DNA from 3 places in the Micromonospora sp. WMMD882 genome. Region 3 is predicted to be linked to each of the others. Evidence: predicted binding sites of a transcription regulator. Region 3 holds the regulator's gene; each other region holds the start of a gene.

Region 1 (10,415 bases), 570 kb from region 3:
GCTCACCGAGAACGGGGACACCGCCATATCGGCGAACTGGCGCGCGACCGCCGACGGGGCGGGGCGGCGCGCGGGGCGACGCCGCGCGTGGGTCAGGCGGCGTCGAGGGGGTCGGCCAGGAGGCGTTCGAAGGCCAGCTCGGCCGCGCCGAGCAGGGCGGCGTCCTCGCCCAGTCCGGGGGTACGCAACCGGACGTGCTCACGGCAGGCGGGCAGCGCCATCGAGTTGAGCCGGCTGCGCACCTGGGCCGCCGCGGCGAGGTAGAGGTCCCGCAGGGTGCCGCCGAAGATGACCATCTCCGGGTTGAAGATGTTGACCAGGTTGGCCACGCCGAAGCCGAGCCAGTCGCCGACCTGTCGTACCGCGGCCTGGGCCTGGGCGTCGCCCCGGGCCGCCGGGTCGACGACCCCCAGCACCGCGTCCTGTCCTTCCAGGCCGTCCCGGCCGGCGGCGCGCAGCAGGGCGTGCTCGCCGATCTCGGTCTCCCAGCAGCCCCGGGAGCCGCAGCCGCACCGGTGGCCGCCCGGGTTGACCACCATGTGGCCGACCTCGCCGCCGTACCCGCCGTGGCCGGTGACCCGCCGGCCGCCGGCGATGATGCCCGCCCCGACGCCGGCGTCGCCGTGCAGGTAGATCAGGTTGTCGCAGTCGACCGCCACGCCCCGGACGTGTTCGGCCAGCGCGGCCAGGTCGGCCACGTTGCCGACGGCCACCGGCCGCTCGTCGCCGAGCTCGGCGCGGAGCAGCTCGCCGAGGGGCTCGTCGACCCAGCCGATGGTGGGGCTCAGCCGGACCAGGCCGTCGCCGCGGCGGACCATGCCCACCACGGCCACCCCCGCCCCGACGCAGATCGATCCGATCGGGGCGGCCTGGCGCATGTCCTTGACCAGGCCGGCGAGCAGTGGCGCGGCCTCCCCGGCGGCCGGTCCGTGCGGGCGGGGCAGCTCCCGCCGGTCGAGCACCTCGCCGCCCAACCCGATCCGCGCGGCCCGCAGCCGGTCCACCTCCACGCTGAACGCGTACGCGAAGACCCGTTCCGACTCGGGCCGGACGACCAGCGACGGTCGCCCGGCCCGGCCGGTCTCCCGGGGCGCGCCCTCGCTGACCAGGCCGGCGCCGGCCAGGTCGGCGGTGAGCGCCCCGATGGTGCTGCGGTTGAGCCCGAGCGTGGTGGTGAGCTGGGCCCGGGAGGTCGCCCCGTGCACGTGCACGTACCGGAGCAGCGCGCCGAGGTTCTGCCGGCGGATCTCGTCCTGGCTGGGTCCTACGCGCATGCTCCTGGCATTCCGGTCGAGGGACGTCGTCAACGGGTGCCGGTGGTGGCGGCGCGTCGTCGGGAGAACGCGTCGACGCTGGCGGCGAGCAGCAGCACCACGCCGGTGACCACGTACTTGACGCCGGAGCTGTAGCCCATCAGGCCCATGCCGTTGTCGATGACGGCGACCACCGCGCCGCCGAGCACCGCGTCGAGGACCCGTCCCTTGCCGCCGAAGAGGCTGGTGCCGCCGATCACCGCCGCGCCGACGGCGTAGAGCAGCACATTGCTGCCGCCGGTGTTCGGGTCCACCGAGTTGGCCCGGCTGGCGGCGACGATGCCGCCCACCGCGGCCATGGTGGAGGCGATCACGAAGACCGAGATGCGGATCCGGTCGACGTTGATGCCGGCCCGGCGGGCGGCCTCCTTGTTGCCGCCGACGGCGTAGATGTGCCGCCCGTACGCGGTGCGCTGGAGCACGAACGTCCAGACGATCAGCAGCACGGCGATGATCGGCACCACGATCGGCACGCCCTTGAGCGAGCTGATCAGGACGTTGCGGCTGCGTTCCAGGTTGAGGATGTAGACCGCGATGCCGAGGATCACGGCCAGTCCGCCGATCCGGGCGAGCACCACCGGGAACGGGTCGGCGACCAGGCCCCGGGCGGCGCGCCTGCGGTGGCGTAGCAGTTGGGTGGCGGCGTACCCGCCGACGACGAGGGCGAAGAACAGCCAGCCGAGCACCGGGGGCAGGTTGCGGTTGGCGATCGCCACCAGCACGTCGTCGCGTACGGAGATGTTGCTGCCGCCGCTGATCAGCAGCAGCACGACGCCCTGGAACGCGAGGAAGGCGGCCAGGGTGACCACGAACGACGGAATGCCGATCTTGGCGACCAGGAAGCCCAGGGTCAACCCGATGACCAGGCCGGTGGCGACCGCCGCGAGCACCGCCACGTACCAGGGCAGGCCGGCGACGGTGACGATGTTCGCCAGGACGGCGGCGCACACCCCGCTGGCGAAGCCGGCGGAGAGGTCGATCTCGCCGAGCAGCAGCACGAAGACCAGCCCCATGGCGATCAGCGTGACCGCCGCGCCCTGGGCGAACAGGTTGGCGAAGTTCACCGCCGACAGGAACGTCGGTCGCATGATCGAGAAGATGGTGCAGAGCACCACCAACCCGAGTACGGCGGGCAGCGCGCCGATGTCGCCGCCGCGTACCCGGCTGACGTAGTTGCGGACGTGGCCACCCACTGTCGGTGTCTCGGTGACCGCCACCGGACCGACCTTGCGCACGGCGGTGCTGGTCATCGCAGGGCTCCTGGGTTGCTGTCGGCGGCGTCGCCGCCGTTGTCGGGGCGGCCGGCGTCGTTGCCGGCGGTGAGGCCGAGCGTGCCGGACCGGCCGGCGGTGATGAGCTCGACCACCTGGGAGTGGGTGATGTCGGTGGTCTTCACCTGGGCGACCATCTGCCCGAGGTAGAGCGCGGCGATCCGGTCGGAGACCGCGAAGACGTCGTTCATGTTGTGCGAGATGAGCACGACGGCCAGGCCGTTGTCGGCGAGCCGGCGGACCAGTTCGAGCACCTGGGCGGTCTGCGCGACGCCGAGCGCGGCGGTCGGCTCGTCCAGGATCACCAGGCGACTGTTCCACAGCACCGCCTTGGCGATCGCCACGGTCTGCCGTTGGCCGCCGGAGAGGCTGGACACGTGCTGGCGCAGCGACTTGACCGTCCGGACGCTCAGCCCGGCCAGGGTCTCCGCCGCCATCTGCTCCATGGTCGGCTCGTCGAGCACGATGCCGCTGCGCTTCTCCCGGCCGAGGAACATGTTCTGCACGATGTCGAGGTTGTCGCAGAGCGCGAGGTCCTGGTAGACGACCTCGATGCCGAGCGCGGCGGCGTCCCGGGGGCTGTGGATGGTGACCGGGCGGCCGTCGAAGAGGAACTGGCCGCCGTCGGTCGGGTAGATGCCGCTGATGCACTTGACCAGGGTCGACTTGCCCGCGCCGTTGTCACCGACCAGGGCGGTCACCTCCCCCGGGTGGGCGGAGAAGGCCACGTCACGGAGGACCTGGACGGGACCGAAGCTCTTGTCGATCCCTCGTAGTTCCAGCAGGGGGGTGGTGGACACGGGACTCCTTCGTTCGGTGAGGCCGGGGCGGGCGTCACCCGCGGGTGTGGCCGGGTGACGCCCGCGGCCGGTAGGCGTTACCGGCGGGCCGCTGCGGCCTAGCTGATCCCGGCCTCGGCGCAGAGCGTGGCGTACGCCCCGGCGCAGAGCGCCTCCTTGGTGACGTAGCCGTCCGCCACCACGTCCTTGACGTTCTCCTTGAAGATCAGCTTCGGGGTGAGCAGGACCGACGGCACGTCACGGTTGCCCTCCGGGTCCTTGACCACCTGGCCGGTCTCCTTGCGCTCGCCCTTGGCCAGCGCGATGGCCAGCTCGGCGGCGGCGTCGGCCTCCTGCTTGATCGCCTTGTAGACGGTCATGCACTGGTCGCCGGCGAGGATGTTCTGCAGCCCCTGCACGTCGGCGTCCTGGCCGGTGACCGGCACCTTGCCGTTGAGCTTGTTCTTCTTGAGCACCGAGATGGCCGCGTTGCCGAGCGCGTCGTTCGCGGCGAGCACCCCGTCGATCTTGCCGCCGCTCTTGGTCATCATCTGCTCGAACAGGGTGGCGGCCTGGGCCGGGTCCCAGGCCGGGACGGACTGCTCCGGGCCCTTGGTGTACTCGCCGGAGTCGAACTTCGGCTTGAGCACCGAGTCGTAGCCGTTCTTGAACAGGGTGGCGTTGTTGTCGGTGGGGGAGCCGTTCAGGTACGCCACCACGGGCTTCTGCACGCCCTTGTCGGTCAGGCACTTGCTCAGGCCCTCGCCCTGGAGCTTGCCGACCACCTCGTTGTCGAAGCTGACGTAGTACTCGGCGCTGCCGCCGAGGGTGAGCCGGTCGTAGTCGATGGTGGCGACGCCCTGCGACTTCGCCTTGTCCAGCACGGCCTTGCCGGTGCCGGAGTCCAGGTTGACGATCATCAGAGCGGTCACCCCGCTGGTGATCATCTGGTCGGCGATGGTCTGGAACTGGTTCTTGTCGTCCTGGGCGTTCTGGATGTCGTACTCCACACCGGCCGCCTCGAAGGCCGCCTGGAGGTACTTGCGGTCCGCGTTCTCCCACCGGCCGGAGGACTTGCTGTCCGGCAGGATCACGCCGATCTTGGCCTTCTTGTCCGAGCCGGCGTCGGTGCCGCCGCTGTCGGAGTCGTCGCCGCAGGCGGCCAGGCCGCCGGTGGCGAGCAGGCCCACGGTCGCGACGGTGAGGATCCCTCTACGCATGGTGCGGGATTCCTTTCAGGTGGGGGTGGGTGTGAGGATCTTTTGTTGTGTCCGGCAACGTATTTCGCGTCACACGGCGGACGCAAGGGCCTCGCGCTCACGGATTTGTTGGCAGCGGTAACAATTCAGCAACGCGGCCGAAAAGTCGCTGGTGACGGCGCTGCCGCCGGGCCCGACCCGACGACGACGGTCGACGTCGGTGGAGTCAGCCGGCCGTGGGCGACGGGCCGGTGGCGAGCGGGCCGGTGGCGAGCGGGGCGGTGGCGAGCGGGGCGGTGGTCGCGCCGGTCAGGGCGATCAGGTCCGCCGGGGCGAGCTGGACCTGGAGCCCGCGCCGGCCGGCCGAGACGTAGACCGTCGGAAAGCCGAGGGCGGAGGAGTCCAACACGGTCGGCAACCGCCGGCGCTGCCCCAGCGGGCTGATCCCGCCCCGCACGTAGCCGGTGACCCGCTCGGCGAGGACCCGGTCGGCCAAACCGGCCCGCTTGCCGCCCACGGCGGCGGCCAGCGCCTTCAGGTCCAACTCGCCGGTGACCGGCACGACCGCCACGGTCAGCCCGCCGTCCACCTCGGTCACCAGGGTCTTGAAGACCTGCCCGGTCGGCACGCCAAGCGCCGCCGCCACCCGGGCGCCGTACTGCGGGGTCTCCGGCGGGACCCGGTACGGGTGCACGCTGTGCCGTACGCCGCGCCTGGTCAGCAGCGCCGTCGCCGGGGTGCCCTGGCCCGCCACCCGGCCAACCTAGCCGATCGGCTGGGCGACCAGCACGGTCGGCGCCCCGGCGACCCGGGTGAGCACCAGGCTGGCCGAGGCGTCACCGGCCAGCCGCAGGTCCCGGCGCAACCGCTCCGGCTCCAGCGCCGAACCGCGCTTGAGGATCTCCACCCGGCCGACCCGCCGCTCGCGCAGCAGGGCACGCAGCCGCTTCAGCGAGAACGGCAGCACGTCGGTGACCTCCAGGCACCTGGTGTACGGGGTCGGGGCGGGGGTGTCGGCGTACAGGTAGGCGATGCTCGGGTCGGCGATCGTCGCGTCCAGCCGGTCGGCCAGCTCGGCCACCAGGTGCGCGCGGACCACCGCCGGGTCCGGGTCGTGCAGGTAGCGCCGGACCGGGCCGACGCTCGCCTCGGCGACGCCGCTGCCGGTGAGCTGATGCGGGGAAGGGCCCCTTTCCGTGCCGGAGGCCTCGGGAAGGGGCCCTTCCCCGCACAGGGTGGCGCGGCGGGGGACTTCGGCGAGGTGGCCGCACCAGAGGGCGGCCTCGACCAGGTCGCCGCGTACGCTCACCCACTCCGCCTCGGCGTCGGCCGGGATCAGCGCGTGGTCGAGGCCGGGGGCCACCTTGACCACGGTGGCCGGCGCCCGTTCGGTGAGCGCGGTCACGAACCCCCAGGGCGGGGAGTAGGCGTCGGGGTCGAAGATCCGCCGACCGGTGCCGGCCTTCCGTCGGGCCGGGTCGCAGAAGACCGCGTCCATCCCGGACACGTCGACGGTGGTGGCGTCGGCGCACTCCACGGTGAACCGGTCGGCCAGCCCGGCGGCCTCGGCGTTGGCGGCGGCCAGCGCGGCGGTCAGCGGGTCGGCTTCCACCCCGTACACCCGGATGCCGGCCCGGGCGGCGGCCAGCGCGTCCGCCCCCAGGCCGCAACCCAGGTCGGCGAGGGTGCGCACCCCGGCGGCGCGCAGCCGCGCCGCGCGCCGGTCGGCCACCTCCCGCCGGGTGGCCTGCTCCAGGCCGGCCCGGGTGAGGAACATCCCGGCCGCGGCCGGGCCGAACTTGCCGACCGCCCGGCGGCGCAGCTCGGCCTGGGTGAGCGCGGACGCCGCGAGCCCGGCCGGCACGCCGGCCGAGCGCAGCGCCGCCGCCGCGGCCAGCGGGTCGCCGCCGGCCACCCGCGTCGCGGCGGTCAGCGCCGCCGACCCCTCGGCGGTACGCAGCGCGGCGAACTGGTCCAGATCCACCGGCCCATTCTCCGGTGCCCCCCGGGGGACGCCCCAAGGGGTGCGACCCGGACGACTCGCCGCCCTCTTCGTTGGCACTCTCCTTGACGGAGTGCTAGCCGCCGGCCTAATCTGCGATTAGCACTCTCCCATCGAGGGTGCCAGCTTCCGGGCTCCGCCCGGGAGTTTGACGCCAGGCGGACCGGCACCCGCGACGACGGCCCCGCCCGGTGGCATGTGGCAGATTGATGCTGGTCGGCAGCGCCGGCCGGTAACGAAACCAGTACCCCAGGAGGGTATGCCCGTGACTACCGCGACCAAGGTTGCGATCAAGCCGCTCGAGGACCGGATCCTGGTCCAGGCGAACGAGGCTGAGACCACCACGGCGTCGGGCATCGTGATCCCCGACACCGCCAAGGAGAAGCCGCAGGAGGGCACCGTCCTCGCTGTCGGCCCGGGCCGCGTCGACGACAAGGGCAACCGGATTCCGGTTGACGTGCAGGTCGGCGACACCGTCATCTACTCGAAGTACGGCGGCACCGAGGTCAAGTACGCCGGCGAGGAGTACCTGGTGCTCTCCGCCCGCGACGTCCTCGCGGTCATCGAGAAGTAGGCAACCGATCAGTGCTGCTGCCCCGGTCCGGCTCGCCGGGCCGGGGCAGCAACGCTTCGAAGGGATAATCCATGGCGAAGATCCTGAGCTTCTCGGACGACGCCCGGCACCTGCTCGAGCACGGTGTCAACGCGCTCGCGGACGCGGTCAAGGTCACTCTCGGCCCGCGCGGGCGCAACGTCGTCCTGGACAAGAAATTCGGTGCGCCGACGATCACCAACGATGGGGTCACCATCGCCAAGGAGATCGAGCTCACCAACCCGTACGAGAACCTTGGCGCGCAGCTCGTCAAGGAGGTGGCGACCAAGACCAACGACGTCGCCGGCGACGGGACCACCACCGCCACCGTGCTCGCCCAGGCCATGGTCCGGGAGGGCCTGCGCAACGTGACCGCCGGGGCGAACCCGTCCGGTCTCAAGCGGGGCATCGACGCGGCGGCCACCAAGGTCTCCGAGGCGCTGCTGGAGCGGGCCGTCGACGTCGACGACAAGAAGTCGATCGCGCACGTGGCGACCATCTCCGCGCAGGACTCCACCATCGGTGAGCTGATCGCCGAGGCGATGGAGCGGGTCGGCCGCGACGGTGTCATCACCGTCGAGGAGGGCTCCGCCCTGCACACCGAGCTGGACGTGACCGAGGGTCTCCAGTTCGACAAGGGCTTCATCTCGCCGAACTTCGTCACCGACACCGAGTCGCAGGAAGCGGTTCTGGAGAACCCGTACATCCTGATCACCACGCAGAAGATCTCCGCGATCGAGGAGCTGCTGCCGCTGCTGGAGAAGGTCCTCTCCGACAGCAAGCCGCTGCTGATCATCGCCGAGGACGTCGACGGGCAGGCGCTCTCCACCCTGGTGGTCAACTCGATCCGCAAGACCCTCAAGGTCTGCGCGGTGAAGGCTCCGGGCTTCGGTGACCGCCGCAAGGCGATGCTCCAGGACATGGCGATCCAGACCGGCGCCGAGCTGGTCGCGCCGGAGCTGGGCTACAAGCTCGACCAGATCGGGCTGGAGGTGCTCGGCACCGCCCGCCGGGTCGTCGTCGACAAGGAGAACACCACCATCGTCGACGGCGGCGGCCGGGACACCGAGGTCGCCGACCGGGTCGCGCAGATCCGCAAGGAGATCGAGGCCTCGGACTCCGAGTGGGACCGCGAGAAGCTCTCCGAGCGGCTGGCGAAGCTCTCCGGCGGCGTCGCGGTGATCAAGGTGGGCGCGGCGACCGAGGTCGAGATGAAGGAGCGCAAGCACCGCATCGAGGACGCCATCGCCGCGACCAAGGCCGCCGTCGAGGAGGGCACCGTCCCGGGTGGCGGGGCCGCCCTGGCCCAGATCCTCCCGGTGCTCGGCGACGACCTCGGCTTCACCGGGGACGAGAAGGTCGGCGTCTCGATCGTCCGCAAGGCGCTCGTCGAGCCGCTGCGCTGGATCGCCCAGAACGCCGGGCACGACGGGTACGTCGTCGTGCAGAAGGTCTCCGGCCAGGATTGGGGCCACGGCCTCGACGCCGCCACCGGTGACTACGTCGACCTGGTCGGCAACGGCATCATCGACCCGGTGAAGGTGACCCGCAACGCGGTCACCAACGCCGCCTCGATCGCCGGCCTGCTGCTCACCACCGAGAGCCTGGTGGTGGAGAAGCCGGAGAAGGCGGAGCCGGCCGCCGCCGGCGGTCACGGCCACTCGCACGGCCACGGCCACCAGCACGGCCCCGGCTTCTGACGCAAGGAAGGGCGCCTTTCTGACGCCTCGTGCAGAGGAAGGACCTTCCTCACCCCAGGGCGCCTCGCCAGCAGCACCACGGCGAGGCGCCTTCGGCGTACCGGAGGAACCTCTTACCGAACGGTGACGTGGGTGGTGGCGGCGCCCCGGCGGCGGCGAGGATGGGCGGGTGAGGCGCAGCGGCTGGACGCGACGGTTCGGGGCGGTGGCGGGAGTGACCGCCGCGGCGGTGGCGATCGGGGTGGCGGAGCTGGTCGCGGTGGCGACCGGCCCGCGGTCCGCGCCGCTGGTGGCGGTCGGCGGGGTGGTCGTCGACACCGTGCCGGAGCCACTGAAACAGTTCGCCATCGACGTCTTCGGACGGTACGACAAGATCGCCCTGCTGGTCGGCACGGCCGTGCTGCTGGCGGCGTTCGCGGCCGGGCTGGGCGTGCTCGCCACCCGGCGGCTCGCCCTCGGGGTCGCCGGGATCGCGGCGTTCGGGGCGCTCGGCGTGGCCGCCGCGCTCACCCGCCCCGGCGCGGACGTCCTCGACGCGCTGCCCACGCTGACCGGGGCGGCGCTCGGCGCGGGGGTGCTCTGGCTCTGCGTCGCCGGCCCCCTGGAGCCGGACCCGTGGCCGTGGACCCCGCCCGGCCCGACCCCGTCCGGCCCGACCCCGCCCGACCCGACGTCGGATGCCAACCTGGCGGGCGTGCGTCCGGTGGGTGGGAACCCGGTCGGCGCGGACCCGGCGGACGTCGATCCGGAGGCGCGGCGGCGCTTCCTCACCGGCGCGGGCCTGCTGCTCGGGGCCGCGACGGTGACCGGGCTGGGCGGACGGTGGCTGGCCGGCCGGCGGGGCGTCTCGGCAGCCCGCTCGGCGGTCGCCCTGCCGACCCCGGCCGCCCCGGCCCCGCCGGTGCCCGCCGGCGCCGACCTCGGCCTGCGCGGGCTGGCGTCGTACGTGACGCCGAACACCGGCTTCTACCGGATCGACACCGCGCTGGTCGTGCCGCAGGTGGACCCGGCGACGTGGCGGCTGCGCGTCCACGGCCGGGTACGCAACCCGATCGAGCTCAGCTTCGCCGACCTGCTGGCCCGACCGATGGTGGAGCGGTACGTCACCCTGGCCTGCGTCTCCAACGAGGTGGGCGGGGACCTGGTCGGCAACGCCCGCTGGCTCGGCGTGCCCGTCCGGGACCTGCTGGCCGAGGCCGGGCCGCTGGACGGCGCGGACCAGGTGGTGAGCCGCTCGGTCGACGGCTGGACCTGCGGCACCCCGACCGAGGTGCTGCGCGACGGGCGGGACGCGTTGCTCGCGGTGGGGATGAACGGCGAGCCGCTGCCGGTCGAGCACGGTTTCCCGGCGCGGATGGTGGTGCCGGGCCTGTACGGGTACGTGTCGGCCTGCAAGTGGATCACCGAGTTGGAGCTGACCAGCTTCGCCGACTTCGACGCGTACTGGGTGCCCCGGGGCTGGTCGGCCCGGGGGCCGGTGAAGACCCAGTCGCGGATCGACACGCCCCGGCCGCGCAACCGGTTGACCGCCGGCCCGGTGCCGGTGGCCGGGGTGGCGT
Region 2 (10,415 bases), 880 kb from region 3:
CCGTACCGCTCCAGCAGGTGCTCGACCACGCCGACCGGCGTCCCGTGCCGGCGGGCCAGGTCGGCCCGGTCCCGCCACATGGCGGCGTACCCGTCCGCGCCGAGCAGCGGCAGGTCGGCGGTGCGCGAGGGACGGACCCCGCCGAGCCGGCGGGCCGCCCGGTCGACCACGTCGGCGGCCATCACCCGGTACGTCGTGTACTTGCCCCCGGCGACCAGCAGCAGCCCGAGCATCGGCTCGACCACCGCGTGCTCCCGGGACAGCTTCGACGTGGAGTCGGCCTCGCCGGAGAGCAACGGCCGCAGCCCGGCGTAGACGCCCTCGATGTCGGCGACGGTCAACGGCCGGTTCAGCACCGTGTTGACCTGGTCCAGCAGGTAGTCGATGTCCCGCGCGGAGGCGGCCGGGTGGGAGCGGTCCAGCCGCCAGTCGGTGTCGGTGGTGCCGATGATCCAGTGCCCGCCCCACGGGATGACGAACAGCACCGAGGTGGCCGTCCGCAGGATCAGCCCGGTCTCGCCGGTGATCGCCGAGCGGGGCACCACCAGGTGTACCCCCTTGGAAGCCCGCACCCGCAGGCCGGGGCGCAGCCCCACGTCGTTGAGCATCCGCGACATGTCGTCGCTCCACACGCCGGTCGCGGCGATCACCGTGCGGGCGCGTACCTCGAACTCGGCGTCCGGGGAGCCCGGGGCCGCCTCCAGGTCGCGGACCCGGACCCCGGTGACCTCCCGGGCCTGCCGGATCAGGCCGACGGCGCGGGCGCTGGTCACCACGGCCGCGCCGAGGCTCGCCGCGGTGCGGGCCAGGGTGACCACCAGCCGGGCGTCGTCGACCTGCCCGTCGTAGTAGCGGATCGCCCCGGCCAGCCGGTCGGCGCGCAGGCTGGGGAAGACCCGCCGGGCGCCCTCCCGGCTCAGGTGCCGGTGCAGCGGCATGCCCCGACCCCGGCCGAAGACCCCGGCGAACGCGTCGTACGCGGCCACCCCGGCGCCGTAGTAGGCCCGTCGGAAGGCCCGGCCCGGCAGGCCGCGCACCCCGCCGTCGTCGGGCAGCGGCACCAGGATCGGCACCGGCCGGACCAGGTGCGGGGCGAGCCGGGTGGCGAGCAGCCCCCGCTCGGTGAGCGCCTCGTGCACCAGCCCGAGCTCCAACTGCTCCAGGTAGCGCAGACCGCCGTGGATCAGCTTGCTGGACCGGCTGGAGGTGCCGGCGGCGAAGTCCCGCGCCTCGACCAGGGCCACCTTGAGCCCGCGGGAGGCGGCGTCCAGGGCAGCGCCCGCGCCGGTCACCCCACCGCCGATGACCAGGACGTCGAACCGCTCGGCCCGGAGCCGGCGCAGGTCGTCGACCCGCCGGACGGGAGAGAGCCTACCGGCCGTGGAACGGGATACGTTGGGGTCACGCACCCGTTCACGGTAGCCGCACCGGCCGCCGCACGGCACACCGTGCATCCGCCCCGTACCGTACGGTCATGCAACCCGCGCCGCTGCCCGGTCCGTTCGCGCCGCCGCCCACTCCGGCTCCACCGAGCGCGTTGCCGGTGGTCGCGGCCGTCCTGGCGGGCTGCTGGACGGTCGGGGTGGTTCTGCTCCCCCAGGTGGTCGGCTGGCTGGTCGAGCAGGTGATGCTCGCCACCGGGCTGGACCGGCCGGTCTGGCTCTGGCCGGCGGTCTCCCTGCTGACGATCGTCATGGTGGGGGTGCCCGCGCTGCTGTTGGCCCTGGTGCCGCGTTCCGACGCGGTCCGTGCCGTCGGCCGCGCCTGGCTGGCCGGGGTGTCGGCGCTGGGCGCGCTCGGCCTGCTCCGGATGATCCCGGCGGTGCACCACGAGGCGTACCTGGCCGGGCTCGCCGTCGTCGCCGTGCTGGCCGCCGTGGTCATCGCCCGCCTGCGCCGCCGGGCCGCACGGCCCGACCCGGCGGACGCGCAGACCGGCGGGCACGGACAGACCGGCGGGCACGCGCAGACCGGCGGGCACGGACAGACCGGGGCGCACGCGCAGACCGGCGGGCACGGGCGGGGGGCGGGCGCGCCGGTGACGCTGCTCGCGGTCGCCGCCGGGCTGCTCCTGCTGCTGCCCTGGCTCTGGCTGGGCGCGCTCGGCGGGCTGCTGGAGACGGCGCTCGCCGTGCTGGCGGCGACGGCCGTCGGCGTGCTCGCCGGAGCGCTGCTCGACGCGGAGCTGTGGGCCCGCTTCGGGGCCGGGCCTGACCGTCGACCGGCCCGGCTGGTGCTGGTCGGCGGCCTGGTGGCCGGGGTGACGCTGCTCCTGCTCGCCGCCGGCGTCGGCCACTCGGGCAGCCAGCTCGCCCTGCTGCTGACGCTGCCGCCGGCCGGTTTCGTGCTGGCCGCGCTCCAGGCCACGCCCGCCGGGCCGAGCGGTCCGGCCCCGGTCCGCTGGCTGGTCGGTCTCACGGTGCTCGGCCCGCTGGCCGGCGCCGACCCGGAGGAGGTCACCCTGCTGCTGACCACCACCCGGGACGTGCCGTTCTGGGTGGCGGTCGCCGCCGGGGCGGCGTTCGCCGTCGCGCTGCTGGTCGCCCTCGGGTACGGCCTGCTGCTGCCCCGCCGCGCCCCGGGCCGCCCGGTCGCCGCGGTGACCGTCGGCGTGCTGCTGGTCGCCGCCGCCGGGGTGTACGCGGGCCCCGGCCAGCCCGGTCTCTCCGGTGAACGCCTGCTGGTGGTGCTCCGCGAGCAGGCCGACCTGCGGGACGTGCCCCGGGCCACCGGGGCGGCCGGACGGGACGCCCGGGTCCGCGCGGTCTACCGCCGGCTCGTCGACACCGCCGACCGCAGCCAGGCCGACCTGCGTCGACAGTTGGCCCGGCTACGGCTCCCGTACACGGCGTACTACCTGGTCAACGCGATCGAGGTGGACGGCGGGCCGGCGGTGCGGGCCTGGCTGTCCAGCCGCCCCGAGGTGGACCGGGTGCTGGTCAGCCAGCGGTTGCGTCCGTTGCCCGCGCCGGTCGGGGTCAGCCGGGGCGACGCGACCGCGCCGACCGGTCCGGAGTGGAACATCCGGATGATCGGCGCCGACCGGGTCTGGTCGGAGCTGGGCGTGGACGGCGCGGGGATCACCGTGGGCAGCTCGGACTCCGGGGCGGACGCCGGTCACCCGGCCCTCGCGGCCGGTTTCCGGGGCGGCGACGACTCCTGGTACGACCCGTGGGACGGCAGCCGGTCCCCCCGGGACACCGGTGGGCACGGCACGCACACCGTGGGCAGCGCGGTGGGACGCGGCGGCATCGGCGTGGCCCCCGGGGCGACCTGGACGAGCTGCGTGAACCTGGACCGCAACCTGGGCAGCCCGGCCCGCTACCTGGACTGTCTCCAGTTCATGCTGGCCCCGTTCCCGCCCGGCGGCGACCCGTTCACCGACGGTCGGCCGGAACGCGCCCCGCAGGTGCTCACCAACTCGTGGGGCTGTCCCGTCATCGAGGGCTGCGACCCGGCGGCGCTACGGCCGGCGACCGTCGCCTTCGAGGCGGCCGGGGTGTTCGTGGTGGCGGCGGCCGGCAACACCGGCCCGTACTGCGGCTCGATCGACGACCCGCCGGCGACGCACCCGGACGTGTTGACCGTCGGCGCGGTGGACCGCTCCCGCCGGGTCACCGACTTCTCCAGCCGCGGCCCGGGGCAAGATGGCGGCAAACCGGACGTGGTGGCGCCCGGCGCGGCGGTGCGGTCGGCGATGCCCGGCGGCGGGTACGCCGTCCTGGACGGCACGTCGATGGCGACGCCGCAGGTGGCGGGGGTGGTGGCGCTGATGTGGTCGGCCAGTCCGGCGCTCGTCGGCGACCTGGAACGCACCCGGCGACTCCTGCGGGACACCGCCACCCCGGTCGAGCCGCCGCCGGGGGCGGCCGGTCGGCCCGACAGGTGTGGCGCGACGGCCGACGCGGGCGCGGGGCTGGTGGACGCGTACGCCGCCGTGCGGGCGGCCCGCCGCTGAGCCCAGGGCCGTCCCGCCGTCAGGGCGGTCCACGGTACGACGGAAGGGGCGGGCCGCTGACGCGGCCCGCCCCTTCGGCGTGTGTCGGAACCGGACTCAGAAGTCCATGTCCCCGCCACCCGGGCCAGCCGGGGCGGCCGGGGCCTTCTCCGGCTTGTCGGCCACGACGGCCTCGGTGGTGAGGAAGAGCGCCGCGATCGACGAGGCGTTCTGCAGCGCCGACCGGGTCACCTTGGCCGGGTCGATGATGCCGGCGGCCAGCAGGTCCACGTACTCGCCGGTCGCGGCGTTGAGGCCGTGACCCGGGTCGAGGTTGCGGACCCGCTCGACGACGACGCCACCCTCGAGGCCGGCGTTGACGGCGATCTGCCGCAGCGGGGCGTCCAGCGCGATCTTGACGATCTGCGCGCCGGTCGCCTCGTCGCCGGCCAGGTCCAGCTTGTCGAAGGCGGTCTTGCCGGCCTGCACCAGCGCGACGCCACCACCCGGGACGATGCCCTCCTCGACGGCGGCCTTCGCGTTGCGGACGGCGTCCTCGATGCGGTGCTTGCGCTCCTTCAGCTCGACCTCGGTGGCCGCGCCGACCTTGATCACCGCGACGCCGCCGGCCAGCTTGGCCAGCCGCTCCTGCAGCTTCTCGCGGTCGTAGTCGGAGTCGCTCTTGTCGATCTCGGCCCGGATCTGGTTGACCCGGCCCTGGATCTGCTCGGCGTCACCGGCGCCGTCGACGATGGTGGTCTCGTCCTTGGTGACGACGACCTTGCGGGCGCGGCCCAGCATGTCGAGGCCGACGGCGTCGAGCTTGAGGCCGACCTCCTCGCTGATGACCTGGCCACCGGTGAGGATGGCGATGTCGCCCAGCATGGCCTTGCGGCGGTCACCGAAGCCCGGCGCCTTGACGGCGACGGACTTGAAGGTGCCCCGGACCTTGTTGACGACCAGGGTGGCCAGGGCCTCGCCCTCGATGTCCTCGGCGATGATCAGCAGCGGCTTGCCGCCCTGCATGACCTTCTCCAGGATCGGGAGCAGGTCCTTCACCGACGAGATCTTGCTGTTGACGATCAGGATGTACGGGTCGTCGAAGACGGCCTCCATACGCTCCGGGTCGGTCATGAAGTACGCGGAGATGTAGCCCTTGTCGAAGCGCATGCCCTCGGTGAGCTCGAGCTCCAGCCCGAAGGTGTTGCTCTCCTCGACGGTGATGACGCCTTCCTTGCCGACCTTGTCCATCGCCTCGGCGATGATCTCGCCGACGCTGGTGTCACCGGCGGAGATGGAGGCGGTGGAGGCGATCTGCTCCTTGGTCTCGACGTCCTTGGCGAGCTTGGACAGCTCCTCCGAGACGTTGGCGACCGCGGCCTCGATGCCCCGCTTGAGGGCCATCGGGTTGGCGCCGGCGGCCACGTTGCGCAGACCCTCGCGGACGAGGGCCTGAGCCAGGACGGTCGCCGTCGTCGTGCCGTCACCGGCCACGTCGTCGGTCTTCTTGGCGACCTCCTTGACCAGCTCGGCGCCGATCTTCTCGTACGGGTCCTCGAGCTCGATCTCCTTGGCGATGCTCACACCATCGTTGGTGATGGTGGGGGCGCCCCACTTCTTCTCGAGCACGACGTTACGGCCCTTGGGGCCGAGGGTCACCTTCACGGCGTCGGCGAGCTGGTTCATGCCCCGCTCGAGGCCGCGACGGGCCTCCTCGTCGAACGCGATCATCTTGGCCATACGGCGTTGTCCTCCTGGACACTCACGGGCCACCCGAGTGTTGTGCCCCGGATGGGCCGCCTGGTGTACGCACCTTGGGACGTCGCCACCTGGCGACGACGACGTCCGTCGGCCGGGCCGGATAGCCCGCGACGACCGGCCATGTGCCACGCTGCGCGATGCCGCGTGACCGTGGCCCTACCGCCCCGACCATTGGCACTCACGCCATGCGAGTGCCAATGACTTGTTTAGCACTCTCCCCTGCCGAGTGCAAGCACGACGCCTTCCCGATCACCCCGTTCCGCGTGACGCCCGTGCCCCGTGGACCCCCGCCCCGGCCCGCCGACCCCCACCGGACTCCCCCACCCCGCCGTGCGCCGTCCGCCATCGGCCGCCCGCCGCCCCGCCGGCCTTCGGGCATCGGGGCGAAGCCGTGGCAGCCAACGACCCCCCAGGAGGGCCGACAGCCACCACGATCAGCACCGCCCCACAGAACCTGGAACGGTCCTCCTGGACGACGGGAGAACATGGGCCGCGCCGACGACGCACGAATGTGACGGCGCCCGCGACCGGACACGCCGTCAGCATCGGCAAGGTGGAGGCGACGGATGCCGCGATCGGTCACGCCGTCGGCGCCATGAAAGCATGAAAGAACGCGACGTTTCCCGCCATCGGGCGTCGTCCGCATCGTGAATGGCGGTGGCCCGAACAGGTCCGGGGCGGCCCTCGGGCTTTCCGAAGGCGGGCAGAAAGCCGCCGACGACGCCACCGGAAACCCGTCGACGGGCACCTCAGGGCGGGAACGTCAGGGCGGGAACGTCAGGGCGGGAACGTCAGGGCGGGAACGTCAGGGCGGGAACGTCAGGGCGGGAACGTCAGGGCGGGAGGGCCTCGGGCGGGGCGGGCCCGACGGATGAGGGCTCGCCCGGTCCGACGGATCGGATACCGGGCGGGCTCCACAGAAGACGGTGACCATGGGCCGCCACCAGGACGGCTGATCCGGACGGCCCGTGGTCTCCACTGACGGGGTGGCGTGGCTGGCCGCACCGCCACCGGCTCGACTCAGGCGATGACGCGTACCCGCTCGGCCTGCGGACCCTTCTGCCCCTGAGCGATCTCGAACTCGACCCGCTGCCCGTCGTCCAGCGCCTTGTAGCCGTCCATCTCGATCGCGGAGAAGTGGACGAAGACGTCCTGCCCTCCGTCGACGGCGATGAAGCCGTAGCCCTTTTCGGCGTTGAACCACTTGACGGTGCCTTGCGCCACGGTGCACTTCCTCACTTCGCTGGGCGACACGCAACCCCCGACACCGGCGGGCAGCCGGCATCGGAACCACCGGTGAACACCGACCCGGAAGCGGTCGATGTTCTGCGAACCGAAATCGCACGCTACACGAAGCGTGACCGCAGCGCACGACCACAAACCAGGGCGTATCGGTCAGCTCTCGACCCGGACGGGCATCGGCGGCCATCATTGCGGTAGGCATTCGGGCATGACGCGAAATTCGGCCCGGTCGACCCTGGGCGCCGCGCCGGTCCGGCGGATCCGACCGGCCGACGCCGCCCGGATGCGGGCCCTGCGGCTGGAGATGCTCGCCGACTCGCCGCTGGCCTTCCTGGAGACGCTCGCGGACGCCGCCGCCCGCCCCCACGCCGAGTACGCCGCCCGGATCGCGTACACCTCGCAGGGGTCGCACACCGCGCAGTTCGTCGCCGACCCGGGCGGCCGGCTGGTCGGTCACGCCGGCGGCGTCGCCTCCTCCGACGAGCTTGGCCTGACCGTGGTCTTCGGGGTCTACGTGACGCCGGCCCGGCGCGGCGGCGGGCTCCTCGCCGACCTGATCGACGGGGTCGCCGCCTGGTCCCGGGCATGCGGGCGGCCGGAGCTGATGCTGGAGGTGGTGGTCGGCAACGACCGGGCCTACCGGGCCTACCGGCGGCTGGGCTTCACCGACACCGGGGTACGCGTACCGCACCCCACGATCCCGGCCCTGCGGGAGCTCCAGATGCGGCGCGCCGCCTGACCGGTCGGGAGTCGTGCCGCCCGACCGGTCAGGCGTTGGCCCTCAGGCGGGGCGGCGGGTCTGGACGACCCGGAACCGGTTGGCGACGTACGCGCCGTCGGTGAGGGCGGCGTTGGCGGCCGGGTTGGCCCCGCTGCCGTGGAAGTCGGAGTACGCCGCCGACTGGTTGACGAAGACCCCGCCGGTCAGGTTGCAGGACAGGTGCACCCCGGCGTCGATCGCCGCCGCCTCGGCGGCGTCCAGCACGGCCTCGTCGGTGGTGTAGACCGCGGCGGTCAGGGCGCCCTTCTGCCCCACCGTGGCGCGCAGGACGTCGAGGCTGTGGGCGGTGGAGTCGGTGGCGATGACGAACGAGATCGGCCCGAACCACTCCCGGCCGTAGGTCGCCGTGGCGTCCGCGGCCAGCTTGACGATGGTCGGCGTACGGACCACCGCGTCAGGGTGGGCGGGGTGCTCCAGGGGCCGCGACTCCAGCACGACGTCACCGAGCTTGGCCGCCTCGTCCAGCCGGTCCAGCACGCCGTCGTTGACGATCGCGCCGGTCAGCTCGACCGCGCGGGCCGGGTCGGCGGTGAGCTTGGCCACCGCCCCGGCGATGCCCGCCGCGACCTCGTCGAAGCTCTTGTGCCCCTGGTCGGTGGCGATGCCGCCGGCCGGGATCAGGACGTTCTGCGAGGTGGTGCACATCTGCCCGCTGTAGAGGGTCAGCGTGAACCCCAGGTTGCGGCACATGCCGGCGAAGTCGTCGGTGGAGTCGATCACCACCGTGTTCAGTCCGGCCTTCTCGGTGTGCACCGCCGCCTGCCGGGCGTGCTGCTCCAGCCAGTCGCCGTACTCGGTGGAGCCGGTGAAGTCGACGATCCGGACGGCCTGGTGCAGGGCCAGGTCGGAGGCGAGCTTCTCGCCGGGCGCCTCGGCGGCGAGCAGGACGAGGTTCGGGTCGAAGCCGGCCTCGGCGAGCACCTCCCGGGCCAGCTTCACGGTGATCGCCAGCGGCAGCACCGCGCGCGGGTGCGGCTTCACGACCACCGGGTTGCCGGTGACCAGCGAGGCGAACAGCCCGGGGTAGGAGTTCCAGGTGGGGAACGTGTTGCAGCCGATCACCAGCGCGACGCCCCGGGGCACCACGTGGAACGTCTTGGTCATCCGCAGCGGCTCGCCCTTGCCGGCGGGCTTCTCCCAGGCCGCCGTCCCCGGGTGCCGGGTCATCTCCGCGTACGCGTAGGCGACCGCCTCCAGCGCCCGGTCGAGCGCGTGCGCCCCGCCGGCCTGGAAGGCCATCACGAACGCCTGCCCGCTGGTGTACTGCACGGCGTTGGCCAGCTCGAAGATGTGCCGGTGCAGGCGGGCCAGGATCTCCAGGCAGACGCCCGTGCGGGTCTGCGGGCCGGCGTCCCGCCAGCCGGGCAGGGCGGCGGAGGCGGCGGCGACCAGCTCGTCCACGCCGGCGTGCGGGTAACGCACGTCCAGCGGCACCCCGAACGGGCTCGCCTCGGTGGCGACCCGGTCGCCGGCGCCCGGCTGGTCGAGGGGGAAGTCACCGCCCAGGTACGCCTCGAAGGCGGCCCGGCCCTCGGCGGCGGCGGTCTCGCCGTACACGCGGGGGCTGGGCGACTCCGGGTAGGCGGACCAGTACCCGCGCTCGGTGATCGCGGTCAGCGCCCGGGCGAGGGTGTCGGCGTGCGTGGCGTACAGGGGATGCGGGGTCTCCGTCATGCCCGCCATCATGCCGCAGCCGGGGAACGGCCGTCACGGGCCGACCCGCAGGTGTCAGAAGTCGAGCTGCCACTCCATCCAGGCGTCGACCGGCCGGAAGCCCATCTGCTCGTTGACCGCGATCATGTACGAGTTGCTGGCCGCGTTGAAGGTGTCGATCACGCGGAGCTGCGGCTCGTGCGCCAGCACGTACCGCAGATTTTCGATCTTGCACAGCAGGCCGAGCCGGCGGCCCCGGTGCGCCGGATCGACGATGGTGATCTGCTGGAACGCGTGCCACGAAGTGGCCCGGTGGACGTCGATCATCGTCCAGGCGACCAGCCGACCGCTCGCGACGTGCAGGACCCCCTGGTGGTAGGCGCGACGGCCCCGGACGGCCAACACCCGGTCGACACCCCGGACCCGCTCGGCGTCGACCTTGTCCGGCTCCATGGTCAGGTCGCCGATCGGCGCGTCCTCCAGCAGCCGGCTGTCCAGGTAGGCGATGTCGTCGAGGTACTCCGCCGGGGTGGCCCCCTGCCAGCCGACCGTGCGGTAGCCGGCGGCCCGGCCGCGCGCGTCGGCCAGCAGCGCGTCCAGGGCCGGGTGGTCGAGGGTGGGGATCTCCAGGCGACGGCGCACCTCGGGCAGCGCCGGCTTGGCCCCCATCGCGGCGGCGAACCCGCTGCCGTTGTCCGGCCGGTCCGGCCCGTCGGGCAGCGGCCCGACCGTGGGGCCGATCAGCCGCTTGCGGCCCTGCCCGCGCAGCACCTGTACGGCGTACTCGTGCAGCGCGCGGCCGACGCCCCGCCGCCGGCGCGCCGGGTGCACCAGCAGCTCGACGCCGGCGTTGTCGAGATTTTCCAGAACGGACATCCGCAGCTCCAAATACCCGGCGGGCGTCCCGTCCAGGGTGGCCAGGGCAAGGTGCTGCGACCGGCCGGGCATCGGGTGCCGGAGCGTGGCCTCGAACGCCTCCCGGGCGTGCGGGAAGTCGGGCAGGTCGACGGCCTTGGCCGCCCCGCTGACCGCGTACGCCGC
Region 3 (10,415 bases):
GCCGGCACTCCGCCGGGCGGGCCACCGCCGCCGCGGTCGAGGCCCGCGACGCCGGCTTCGACCACGTCAACCTCGACCTGATCTACGGTACGCCGGGCGAGCGCGCCGAGGACTTCGCCGCTTCGCTCGACCAGGTGGTCGCCGCCGGGGTGGACCACGTCAGCGCGTACGCGCTGATCGTGGAGGACGGCACCCGGCTCGCCGCCCGGATCCGTCGCGGCGAGCTGCCGTACCCGTCGGACGACGTCGCCGCGGACCGTTACCTGGCCGCCGAGGCCGCCCTCGACGCGGCCGGTTTCTCCTGGTACGAGGTCTCCAACTGGGCGCGCACGCCGGCCGCCCGGTGCCGGCACAACCTGCTCTACTGGACCGGCGGCGACTGGTGGGGCCTCGGCCCGGGGGCGCACAGCCACGTCGGCGGGGTGCGCTGGTGGAACGTCAAGCACCCCGGCGCGTACGCGCAGCGGCTGGCCGCCGGCCGGTCACCCGGCCAGGCCCGGGAGCTCCTCACCGCCGACCAGGCGCACATGGAGGACGTGATGCTGCGGCTGCGGCTCGCCTCCGGCCTGCCGCTGACCGTGCTGGACCCGGTCGGCCGGGCCGGCGCGGACCGGTCGCTGGCCGCCGGCCTGCTCGACCCGGCGGCGTACGAACGCGGCCGGGCGGCGCTGACCCTGCGTGGACGCCTGCTCGCCGACGCCGTGGTCCGCGACCTGCTGCCCTGAGGGCTCCCTCCCGACCGGTCGGGCCACGGCGCGCCGGACCGGTCGGGCCCGGCGGGCCACCGGGGCCCGACCGGAGCGGGGTCAGCGGACGAAGGCGCGGCTGGCCGGGTACGGGTAGAGCACGCCCTCGTTGGCCTTCAGCGCGCCGACCACGCCCAGCACGATCGGCACCAGGGCGATCAGCAGCGGCACGAAGAAGAGCAGCCCGCAGGTGACCGCGGTCAGCAGCCAGCCGATCAGGATGGCGAGCGCCCAGGTGAGCTGGAAGTTCAGCGCGGCCACCGCGTGCGCCCGGACCGCCGGGGACTGCTGCCCCCGGACGAGCAGCACGATCAGCGGACCGACCCAGCCGAAGAGACTGCCGCCGACCACCACGCCGACCGGCCCGCCGGCATGGGCGAGCAGGGCCCAGATCCGGTCGTCGCCGGAGGTCGTCGCGGACGGCCCCCCGGTGGGCGGCTGGCCGGGACCGGGCGGCGGAAAGCCCCCGTCGGGCGGGTATCCGCCCTGGTCACCGGCCGGCGGAGGGTACCCGGGCGGCCCGTACTGCTGGGCGGGCGGCTCGTACTCCGGCGTCCCGTACCGCTGGGTCGGGGGCTCGTGACCGGGTGGGGCGTACTGCTCCGTGGGGGGTTCGTGGCCGGGTGGGCCGTACTGCTGGGTCGGCGGCTCGTACTCCGGCGTCCCGTACTGCTGGGTCGGCGGCTCGTAGTCGGGTGGGCCGTACTGCCGGGTGGGGGGGTCCCAGTCCGGCGCGGCGAAGTTCGTGGTCGGCGGCTCGGGGGGCGGCGGCGGGGACCCGGGCGCGAGCGGGACGGTCGGCTCCGGCGGGCGCCCGTCGGCGTCGCCTGCTCCGGGCGGGCGAGGCGGTTCGGTCATGCAGGTCACGGTAGGGGCACCGGGCAAGTCGTGACCAGCGGGACATCGGCCCGGTCACCCGGACGAACGGCCCCGGCGCGGCGAGGTGCGGGGCACAGGTCGACTCCGATCATCGCGTTCCCCGGGGGCGCCGACGTAGACTGGCACTCGCTACAGTCGAGTGCCAGGAGCAGTGTCCGGAGCGCCGCCCCGGTCGTGTCCGTCGTCCCCGGCGGCATCCGGTCCGGCCGGCCGGCACGCGTGGGAGGTGGGGAGAGTGGGTCTCGACGACCGTAAGCTCGCCGTGCTGCGCGCGATCGTCGAGGACTACGTCGCCACCCAGGAGCCGGTCGGCAGCAGGGCGCTGGTCGAGCGGCACCAGCTCGGCGTCTCCCCGGCGACGGTCCGCAACGACATGGCCGTGCTGGAGGAGGAAGGCTACATCCGGCAGCCGCACACCAGCGCGGGCCGGGTGCCGACCGACCGTGGCTACCGGCTCTTCGTCGACCGGCTCTCCCGGGTCAAGCCGCTCAGCCCGGCCGAGCGCCGGGCGATCGAACGCTTCCTGGTCGGCGCGGTCGACCTGGACGACGTGGTGCACCGTACGGTCCGGCTGCTCGCGCAGCTCACCCGACAGGTCGCGGTGGTGCAGTACCCGTCGCTGGCCCGCTCCTCGGTGCGCCACCTGGAGCTGGTGCCGATCTCCACCACCCGGCTGATGCTGGTGATGATCGCCGACACCGGGCGGGTCGAGCAGCGGCTCGTCGAGCTGCCCGCGCCGGTCCCCGCCGACGACGTGCTGGAGCTGCGCGGCCTGGCCAACGAGAAGCTCGGCGGCACCCGCCTGGTGGACACCCCGCCGCTGGTGCAGGCGCTGGTCGAGGAGGTCCGGCCGGGGCTGCGGCCGGCGATGACCACGCTCTCCACGGTGTTGCTGGAGACCCTGGTCGAGCGGCACGAGGAGCGGATCGCGCTGGCCGGCACGGCGAACCTCACCCGGGGCAACCTGCTGGATTTCCAGGGCTCGCTGCGACCGATCCTGGAGGCGCTGGAGGAGGAGGTCGTCATGCTCAAGCTCTTCGGCGAGGTGGAACGCAGCACGCTGCGGGTCCGCATCGGCGACGAGACCGAGATCGACAATCTCCGGGGGACCTCGGTGGTGAGCACGGGCTACGGCCCGGGCGCCAACGTGGTGGGTGGGCTCGGGGTGCTCGGGCCGACCCGGATGGACTACCCCGGCACCATCGCCACGGTACGCGCCGTGGCACGCTACGTGGGCGAGCTGCTGGCCCAGAACTGACCAGTCAGGGGCCGACGGCCGACTCGGGCCGACGACCGGCGTAACGCGAGACGAAACTGAGGACACGGAACGCAGTGGCCAGGGACTACTACGGCATTCTCGGTGTCAGCCGGGACGCCTCCGACGACGAGATCAAGCGCGCCTACCGGAAACTCGCGCGGCAGTTCCACCCGGACGTGAATCCGGACCCGGAGGCCCAGGAGAAGTTCAAGGACATCAACGCCGCGTACGAGGTCCTCTCGGACGACCGTAAGCGGCAGATCGTCGACCTCGGTGGCGACCCGCTCGCCCCCGGCGGCGGCGGGGCCGGCCCCGGCGGGCCGGGCGGCGCCGGGCCGTTCGTCGGCTTCCAGGACATCATGGACGCCTTCTTCGGCGGGGCCACCGGGGCGCGTGGACCGCGTCCGCGGACCCGGCCGGGGGCGGACGCCATCCTCCGGCTGGAGCTCGACCTGCCCGAGACGGCGTTCGGCGTGGAAGCGCCGATCACCGTCGACACGGCGGTGCTCTGCACCACCTGCTCGGGCGCCGGCACCGCCGCCGGCACCCACCTGGCCACCTGCGAGGCGTGCGGCGGCCGGGGCGAGGTGCAGTCGGTGCAGCGCACGTTCCTCGGTCAGGTCGTCTCGGCCCGGCCGTGCACGGTCTGCCAGGGCTACGGCACCACCATCCCGCACCCCTGCCCGACCTGCGCCGGCGACGGCCGGGTGCGGACCAGGCGCTCGCTGACCGTCAAGATCCCCGCCGGGGTCGAGGACGGCATGCGGATCCGGCTGGCCCAGCAGGGCGAGGTCGGTCCGGGCGGCGGCACCGCCGGCGACCTGTACGTCGAGATCCACGAGCGTCCGCACGACGTCTACTCCCGCAAGGGCGACGACCTGCACTGCCGGGTGACCGTGCCGATGACGGCGGCGGCGCTCGGCACCCGGCTGACCATCAAGACGCTGGACAGCGAGGAGACCGTCGACGTCAAGGCGGGCACCCAGCCGGGCAGCACGCTGCGGCTGCGCGCCCGGGGCGTGCCGCACCTGCGCGGCACCGGCCGGGGTGACCTCTACGTCCACCTCGACGTGCGGACCCCGACGAAGCTCGACGCCGACCAGGAGCGCATGCTGCGCGAGTTCGCCAAGACCCGCGGTGAGGAGGTCGCCGAGCTGAGCAAGCAGGGCGGCTTCTTCTCCCGGATGCGCGACGCGTTCAACGGGCACGCCTGAGTTGTCGGCGCCGCTGTTCCTGGTCGAGGCGCTGCCGACCGCCGACACGCTCACCCTGGACGGCCCGGAGGGCCACCACGCGGCCACCGTGCAGCGGCTGCGGGTGGGCGAGGAGCTGCTGCTCGCCGACGGCCGTGGCGGCACCGCCGCCGCCGTGGTCACCGCCGTCGGCCGGGGCGCCCTCGACCTGACCGTCACCTCCCGCGGGTACGTCGACGCGTCCGTGCCCCGGCTGGTGGTGGCGCAGGGCATCGCCAAGGGCGACCGGGGCGAGCTGGCCGTGCAGGCGATGACCGAGGTCGGGGTGGACGAGATCGTGCCCTGGTCGGCGTCCCGCTCGGTGACGCAGTGGCGCGGCGAGCGGGGCGTACGGGCCCGGGAGAAGTGGGCGGCCACCGCCCGGGAGGCGGCCAAGCAGGCCCGCCGGGCGTGGCTGCCGGTGGTGACCGGCGCGCCGGACGAGTCGACCGCGGCGGTGGCCCGCCGGCTCGCCGGGGCCGCCGCCGGGCTCGTCCTGCACGAGTCGGCGGCGGACCGGCTGACCACCGTCGACCTGCCCGACACGGGCGAGGTGGTGCTGGTCGTCGGGCCGGAGGGCGGGATCGCCCCGGCCGAGCTGGACGCCTTCGTCGCCGCCGGGGCCCGGGTGGTCCGGCTCGGGCCGGCGGTGCTGCGTACCTCGACCGCCGGGGTCGCGGCGCTCAGCGTGCTCGCCGCCCGCCTCGGTCGCTGGTGACCCCGCCGCCGGCCGCTCCTACAGCCGGGGGAAGACCTGCACGACCTCCTCGTCCGGGCGCAGGTCCAGCCCGGTCGGGCCGACGATGAGCGGGTCGGGCGTGCCGACCACCTCCGGGTCCTTGTTCGTGTACGCGAAGCGGTTGAGCACGTGCCGCATCGCCTCCAACCGGGCCCGCTTCTTGTCGTTGCTCTTCACCACCGTCCAGGGCGCGTCGGCGGTGTCGGTGTAGAAGAACATCGCCTCCTTCGCCTCGGTGTACTCGTCCCACTTGTCCAGCGAGGCGAGGTCCATCGGGGAGAGCTTCCACTGTCGTACCGGATCGACCTGGCGGATCGCGAAGCGGGTCCGCTGCTCGTTCTGCGACACGGAGAACCAGAGCTTGACCAGCCGGATGCCGGAACGGACCAGCATCCGCTCCACGTCCGGGGCCTGGCGGAGGAACTCCAGGTACTCCTTGCGGGTGCAGAAACCCATCACCCGCTCCACCCCGGCGCGGTTGTACCAGGACCGGTCGAACAGCACGATCTCCCCGGCCGCCGGCAGGTGCCCGATCCACCGCTGGAAGTACCACTGGGTGGACTCCCGCTCGTTCGGCTTGACCAGGGCGACCACCTTCGCGCCCCGGGGGTTGAGATGCTCCATGAAGCGCTTGATGGTGCCGCCCTTGCCGGCCGCGTCCCGCCCCTCGAAGATGATCACCAGCCGTTCGCCGGTCTCCTGGATCCACTCCTGGAGCTTGAGCAGCTCGATCTGGAGCAGCCGCTTCTGGTGGTCGTACTCCTCCCGGGGCAGCCGCTCGTCGTACGGGTAGTCCTCCCGCCAGGTCTCGACGGGGCCGCCGTCCGGGCGGAGCAGGATCGGATCGTCGTCGTGTCCGTCGACCACCTGGTAGTCGACGGTGAGGTCCAGCAGTTCCGGGTCGCCCATGCCGGTCCTCTTACCCCCTCACGGCCCCCGTCAGCCGTACCGTGGCGGTGATCCGCGACCGCTCAGGTCCGCAGGTACGACGCCCCGTTGAGGTCCACGATCGTGCCGGACGCCCACTGCGCGTCCGGCGAGGCCAGCCAGTGCACGGCCGCGGCGATCTCCTCCGGCCGGGCCACCCGGCCGAACGGGCTCTGCGCCCGCACCGCGTCGCCCCGGGGCGACTTGAGGTGCTCGTTGGTCATGTCGGTCTCCACGAAGCCGGGGGCCACGGTCGCCACCGCGATCCCGTACGGGGCCAACGCCACCGCCAGGGACTGCGCCATCGCGTTCAGGCCCGCCTTGCTCGCCCCGTACGCCGGGTTGCCCGGCTCGCCCCGGAACGCGCCCCGGGAGGACACGTTCACGATCCGGCCGCCCCGGTCGCGCATGTGCTGGGCGGCGCACCAGGCCGCGTTGGCCGCGCCGAGCAGGTTCGTGTCGACGGTCTCCCGCCACCGCTGCCGCCACTGCTCGTAACTGGCCTCGAAGACCGGGTGCGGCGGATCGGGCGGCCCGAACACCCCGGCGTTGTTGACCAGCACGTCCAGCCCGCCGAGCCGGGCCGCCGCCTCGTCCACCAGGGTCCGTACCGCGTCCGGGTCGGCCAGGTCGGCCCGGAGCACGACGTGGCCCGCGCCGGGCAGCTCGGCCCGGAGCGCCTCGGCCAGCTCCGCCGAGTCCCGGTGGTGGACGACCACCCGGTCGCCGCCGGCCGCGAAAGCCCGGGCCACCGCGCGGCCGATCCCGCGCGAGGCCCCCGTCACCAGTACCGCCCGTGAGGTCACGCGCCACATCATGCCCGAGCCGGCCGACCCCGACCCGCCAGGGGCAGGGCCGGTCGGCGTGGCCGAACCGGGCGGAGCAGGTCGGACGGCCATACCATGCGTCGGTGGACAACGACTGCCTCTTCTGCCGCATCGTCGCCGGCGAGATCCCGGCCACCATCGTCCGGGAGACCGACACCACCCTGGCGTTCCGGGACATCGACCCGAAGGCCCCGGTGCACGTGCTGGTCATCCCCAAGGAGCACTACGCCGACGTGGCCACCCTCGGGCAGGGCGATCCGACCCTGGCCGGCCAGGTGCTCACCACCGCCGCCGAGGTGGCCGAGGCGGAGGGGCTGCTCGCCGACGGGTTCCGGCTGATGTTCAACACCGGCGGGTACGGCGGCCAGGAGGTCTACCACGTGCACGCGCACGTGCTCGGCGGCGCGCCGCTCGGCCCGATGCTCGCCCGCTGACCCCGTCCCGCCCCTCCTTACACTGGCGGCGTGGTGGAGATCAACGGGCGGTTGGGGCGGATGACGCGGCAGGTGCAGGCCGGCGCGCGGGTGCCGGCGCTGTCGGTGGCCCTGCACCGGGCGGACCGGCCGCTGTGGCACCTCACCGTCGGCGGCACCGGCAACGACACCCCGCTGACCCCGCAGACCCGGTTCCGGATCGGCTCGGTCACCAAGACCTTCACCGCCGTGCTGGTGATGCAGTGCCGGGACGACGGGCTGCTCGACCTCGACGACCCGATCGGGCGTCACCTCGACCTGCCGGCGCACGGCGAGCTGACCGTGCGCCGGCTGCTGTCGCACACCTCCGGCCTGCAACGCGAGCCGTACGGGGACGTCTGGGACACGCTGCTGGCCCCCGACGCCGGGCGGCTCCTCGCCGAGCTGAGCCGGGCCGAGCGGGTGCTGCCGCCGGCCCGCCGGTTCCACTACTCCAACCTGGGCATGGCGCTGCTCGGCGAGCTGGTCGGCCGGCTGCGCGGCGGGACCTGGGCGGAGGCGCTCACCGACCGGGTCCTGGCCCCGCTGGGGCTGACCGCCACCGGCGTCCGGCCGGGCCCGCAGGCGGCGACCGGGTTCCTGGTGGACGCGTACTCCGACCACGCCCGGCCGGAGCCGCCCACCGACTTCGGCGCGGTCGGGCCGGCGGCGCAGCTCTGGAGCACCGCCACGGACACGGCCCGGTGGGCGGCCTTCCTGGCGGATCCGGCGGCGCTGGACCCGGCCGGCGCGGTGCTCGCCCCGGCCACCCTGGACGAGATGCGCTGGCCGGTCACCCTCACCGACGACACCTGCTGGTCCGACGGCTTCGGGCTCGGGCTGATCCTGGCGCCGCAGCCGAACCGGGCGCTGCACGTCGGGCACGACGGGGCGATGCCCGGCTTCCTCGCCTCGGTGTACGGGCGGCGGGGCGGCGACGGGACGCCCGGCGCGATGGGCTGCGCCGTGCTCGGCTCGGCCGGCACCGCCGCGGCCGTCTTCGACCTGTCGCACCGGCTGCTCGCCGCCGCCGTCGAGCACGACCCGGCCGACGTCGAGCCGTGGTCGCCGGGCGAGCCTGCCCCGCGGGCGTACCGGCACCTGCTGGGGCGCTGGTGGGGCGAGGGTTTCGAGTTCGTGTTCTTCTGGCGGGACGGGGCGCTGCGCGCCCGCCGGGCCGAGGACCCGGCCGGGAAGCCGGCGGCGGTCTTCGCGCCGCTGCCGGACCGGCCGGACGTGCTGCGTACCGTGTCCGGGCGGGAGGTCGGCGAGCTGCTCCGGCTGACCCGGGACGAGCGGGGCACGGTGTGCCGGATGCACTGGGCGACCTACCGGTTCACCCGCGACCAACAGACCTTCGACGGCTACGACGTCCGCGAGCCGGCCCAGGACTGACCCCCGCCCGGCTGGCCGCCCTGCCGGCTGGCCCGCCGACCCGCGCCGGCCCGCGCCGCGCCAGATCGCCGAGATGGCGGTGTCCCTGAGTGGGGACACCGCCATCTCCCTGAAACGGTGTGCGTCAGCGGGCGGGGTCAGCCGACCGTGGCGGGGGTCGGCCAACTGTTCCGGAAGACCTGGGCGCCGGTGGTGGCGAGGCCGCCGAAGTTCCGGTCGACCTGGGCCGACTCGGTGGAGTACGGGTACGGGTTGGTGCAGCCCGTGCCGGCGCTGCCACCGGACATCAGCAGGTAACACTGGCCGTTGTAGTTGTCCGGCAGGCCGAGGATGTGCCCGATCTCGTGGGTCATGATCCGCAGCGGGGAGTACTGCGAGGCCTGGACGGTGTCGATCACCACGTAGCCGTTGCCGAGGCTGCGCCGGACGGCGTACGAGCCGCCCCCGGTGGTGTAGTAGATCATCAGGTTCGATCCGCACTTGGACATGGTCACGTTGCGGGTGTACGAGGTCCAGATCGAGGCGGCCTGGTCGGCGGTGCCCGCGTACGGCCCGGCCTGGCTGGTGTTGTAGCAGACCGTGGCGGCGACGGTGACGTCGGCGGCGGCGGGGGCGGGCTGGCTCAGCAGGCCGAGGCCCAGGGCGGTGGCGGCTCCGGCGAGCAGGGTGGTGAGGCGGCGGCCGATCCTTCGTGGGGACACGGGTCACGCTCCATTCCTGGGAGTCGAGGGTGAGCCGATCCTAGATATGGACGTACATCGATATCAAGATGTCTGTTTTGGTGTTGATCTCATATAATGCAAGCTTGTGCCGTGATCAAGGCTTTCCTGGCGATCTTCGCCTCGGGGCGCCCGGTCTCGGCGGGCGTCGGTCGGCCCGTCCGCCCGGCCCCGGCGTGCTCCGACCGGCCCGCCCGCCCTGCCGTCGCCGGGAAGGCCCCTGCCGTCGGCGAAAATGGGCCGGGTGCCGGCCGGGGCGACCCGATACGATGGGAGCCAACGTCCGTCCGCCGTGCCAGCCCAGGCCGGCTGAGTGTGAGAGCAGGTGGCGCAGGGCCGTCCGGCCCGACCTATGACCGGCACCCCACCTCCCGGCCCGACCCGGGCGCAGACCAGGATCACCGTCCCCGATTCCAAGATCATGGTCAACCTGCTCGGCGCGGGTGACGAGATCCTCCGGCTCGTCGAACGCTCGGTCGACAGTGACGTGCACGTCCGGGGCAACGAGATCACCATCACCGGCGCCCCGGCGGACAACGCCCGCGCCGAACGGCTCTTCGGCGAGCTGTTGGAGCTCATCGAGAAGGGCGAGACCCTGACCACCGACGCCGTCCGGCGTACCGTCGGCATGCTCGAGCAGGGCGGCGCCGAGCGGCCCGCCGAGGTCCTGACGCTCAACATCCTCTCCCGGCGGGGCCGCACCATCCGCCCGAAGACCCTCGGCCAGAAGCGCTACGTCGACGCCATCGACGCGCACACCATCGTCTTCGGCATCGGCCCGGCCGGCACCGGCAAGACCTACCTGGCGATGGCGAAGGCCGTCCAGGCGCTCCAGGCCAAGCAGGTCAACCGGATCATCCTCACCCGGCCGGCGGTCGAGGCGGGGGAGCGGTTGGGCTTCCTCCCCGGCACGCTCAACGAGAAGATCGACCCCTACCTGCGCCCGCTCTACGACGCGCTGCACGACATGCTCGACCCGGAGTCCATCCCCAAGCTGATGGCCGCCGGCACGATCGAGGTCGCGCCGCTGGCATATATGAGGGGCCGTACGCTCAATGACGCGTTCATCATTCTCGACGAGGCGCAGAACACCACGCCCGAGCAGATGAAGATGTTCCTGACCCGGCTGGGCTTCGGCGCCAAGATCGTGGTCACCGGGGACGTCACCCAGGTGGACCTTCCCGGGGGGACCCAGAGCGGCCTGCGGGTCGTCCGTGAGATCCTCTCCAGTGTCGAGGACG

The links. Region 3 encodes HrcA, which represses chaperone genes, less so after heat shock. Its sites were predicted from a motif close to GGTTNGCACNCTCNNNNNGAGNGTGCNAACC; they were not measured.
Positions count from the first base shown of each region.
Region 1: a site for HrcA is predicted at 6,662-6,692, ahead of groES (co-chaperone GroES). Genes of this name have one in related genera too.
Region 2: a site for HrcA is predicted at 5,868-5,898, ahead of groL (chaperonin GroEL). Genes of this name have one in related genera too.

Region 1 is NZ_CP114903.1:5,592,948-5,603,362, forward strand. Features, by position in the region: gene O7606_RS24130 (ROK family protein) at 93-1,274, opposite strand; gene O7606_RS24135 (ABC transporter permease) at 1,304-2,563, opposite strand; gene O7606_RS24140 (ATP-binding cassette domain-containing protein) at 2,560-3,384, opposite strand; gene O7606_RS24145 (substrate-binding domain-containing protein) at 3,483-4,583, opposite strand; gene ybaK (Cys-tRNA(Pro) deacylase) at 4,789-5,316, opposite strand; gene O7606_RS24155 (methyltransferase domain-containing protein) at 5,326-6,546, opposite strand; gene groES (co-chaperone GroES) at 6,824-7,138, shown strand; gene groL (chaperonin GroEL) at 7,210-8,856, shown strand; gene O7606_RS24170 (molybdopterin-dependent oxidoreductase) at 9,026-10,415, shown strand, end outside.
Region 2 is NZ_CP114903.1:5,279,746-5,290,160, reverse strand. Features, by position in the region: gene O7606_RS22620 (glycerol-3-phosphate dehydrogenase/oxidase) at 1-1,454, opposite strand, end outside; gene O7606_RS22615 (S8 family serine peptidase) at 1,475-3,958, shown strand; gene groL (chaperonin GroEL) at 4,055-5,677, opposite strand; gene O7606_RS22605 (cold-shock protein) at 6,719-6,922, opposite strand; gene O7606_RS22600 (GNAT family N-acetyltransferase) at 7,149-7,679, shown strand; gene paaN (phenylacetic acid degradation protein PaaN) at 7,722-9,395, opposite strand; gene O7606_RS22590 (GNAT family N-acetyltransferase) at 9,450-10,415, opposite strand, start outside.
Region 3 is NZ_CP114903.1:6,162,694-6,173,108, forward strand. Features, by position in the region: gene hemW (radical SAM family heme chaperone HemW) at 1-725, shown strand, start outside; gene O7606_RS26670 (DUF4870 domain-containing protein) at 807-1,604, opposite strand; gene hrcA (heat-inducible transcriptional repressor HrcA) at 1,861-2,883, shown strand; gene dnaJ (molecular chaperone DnaJ) at 2,958-4,097, shown strand; gene O7606_RS26685 (16S rRNA (uracil(1498)-N(3))-methyltransferase) at 4,099-4,833, shown strand; gene ppk2 (polyphosphate kinase 2) at 4,852-5,763, opposite strand; gene O7606_RS26695 (SDR family oxidoreductase) at 5,826-6,587, opposite strand; gene O7606_RS26700 (histidine triad nucleotide-binding protein) at 6,692-7,042, shown strand; gene O7606_RS26705 (serine hydrolase domain-containing protein) at 7,073-8,455, shown strand; gene O7606_RS26710 (snapalysin family zinc-dependent metalloprotease) at 8,593-9,156, opposite strand; gene O7606_RS26715 (PhoH family protein) at 9,527-10,415, shown strand, end outside.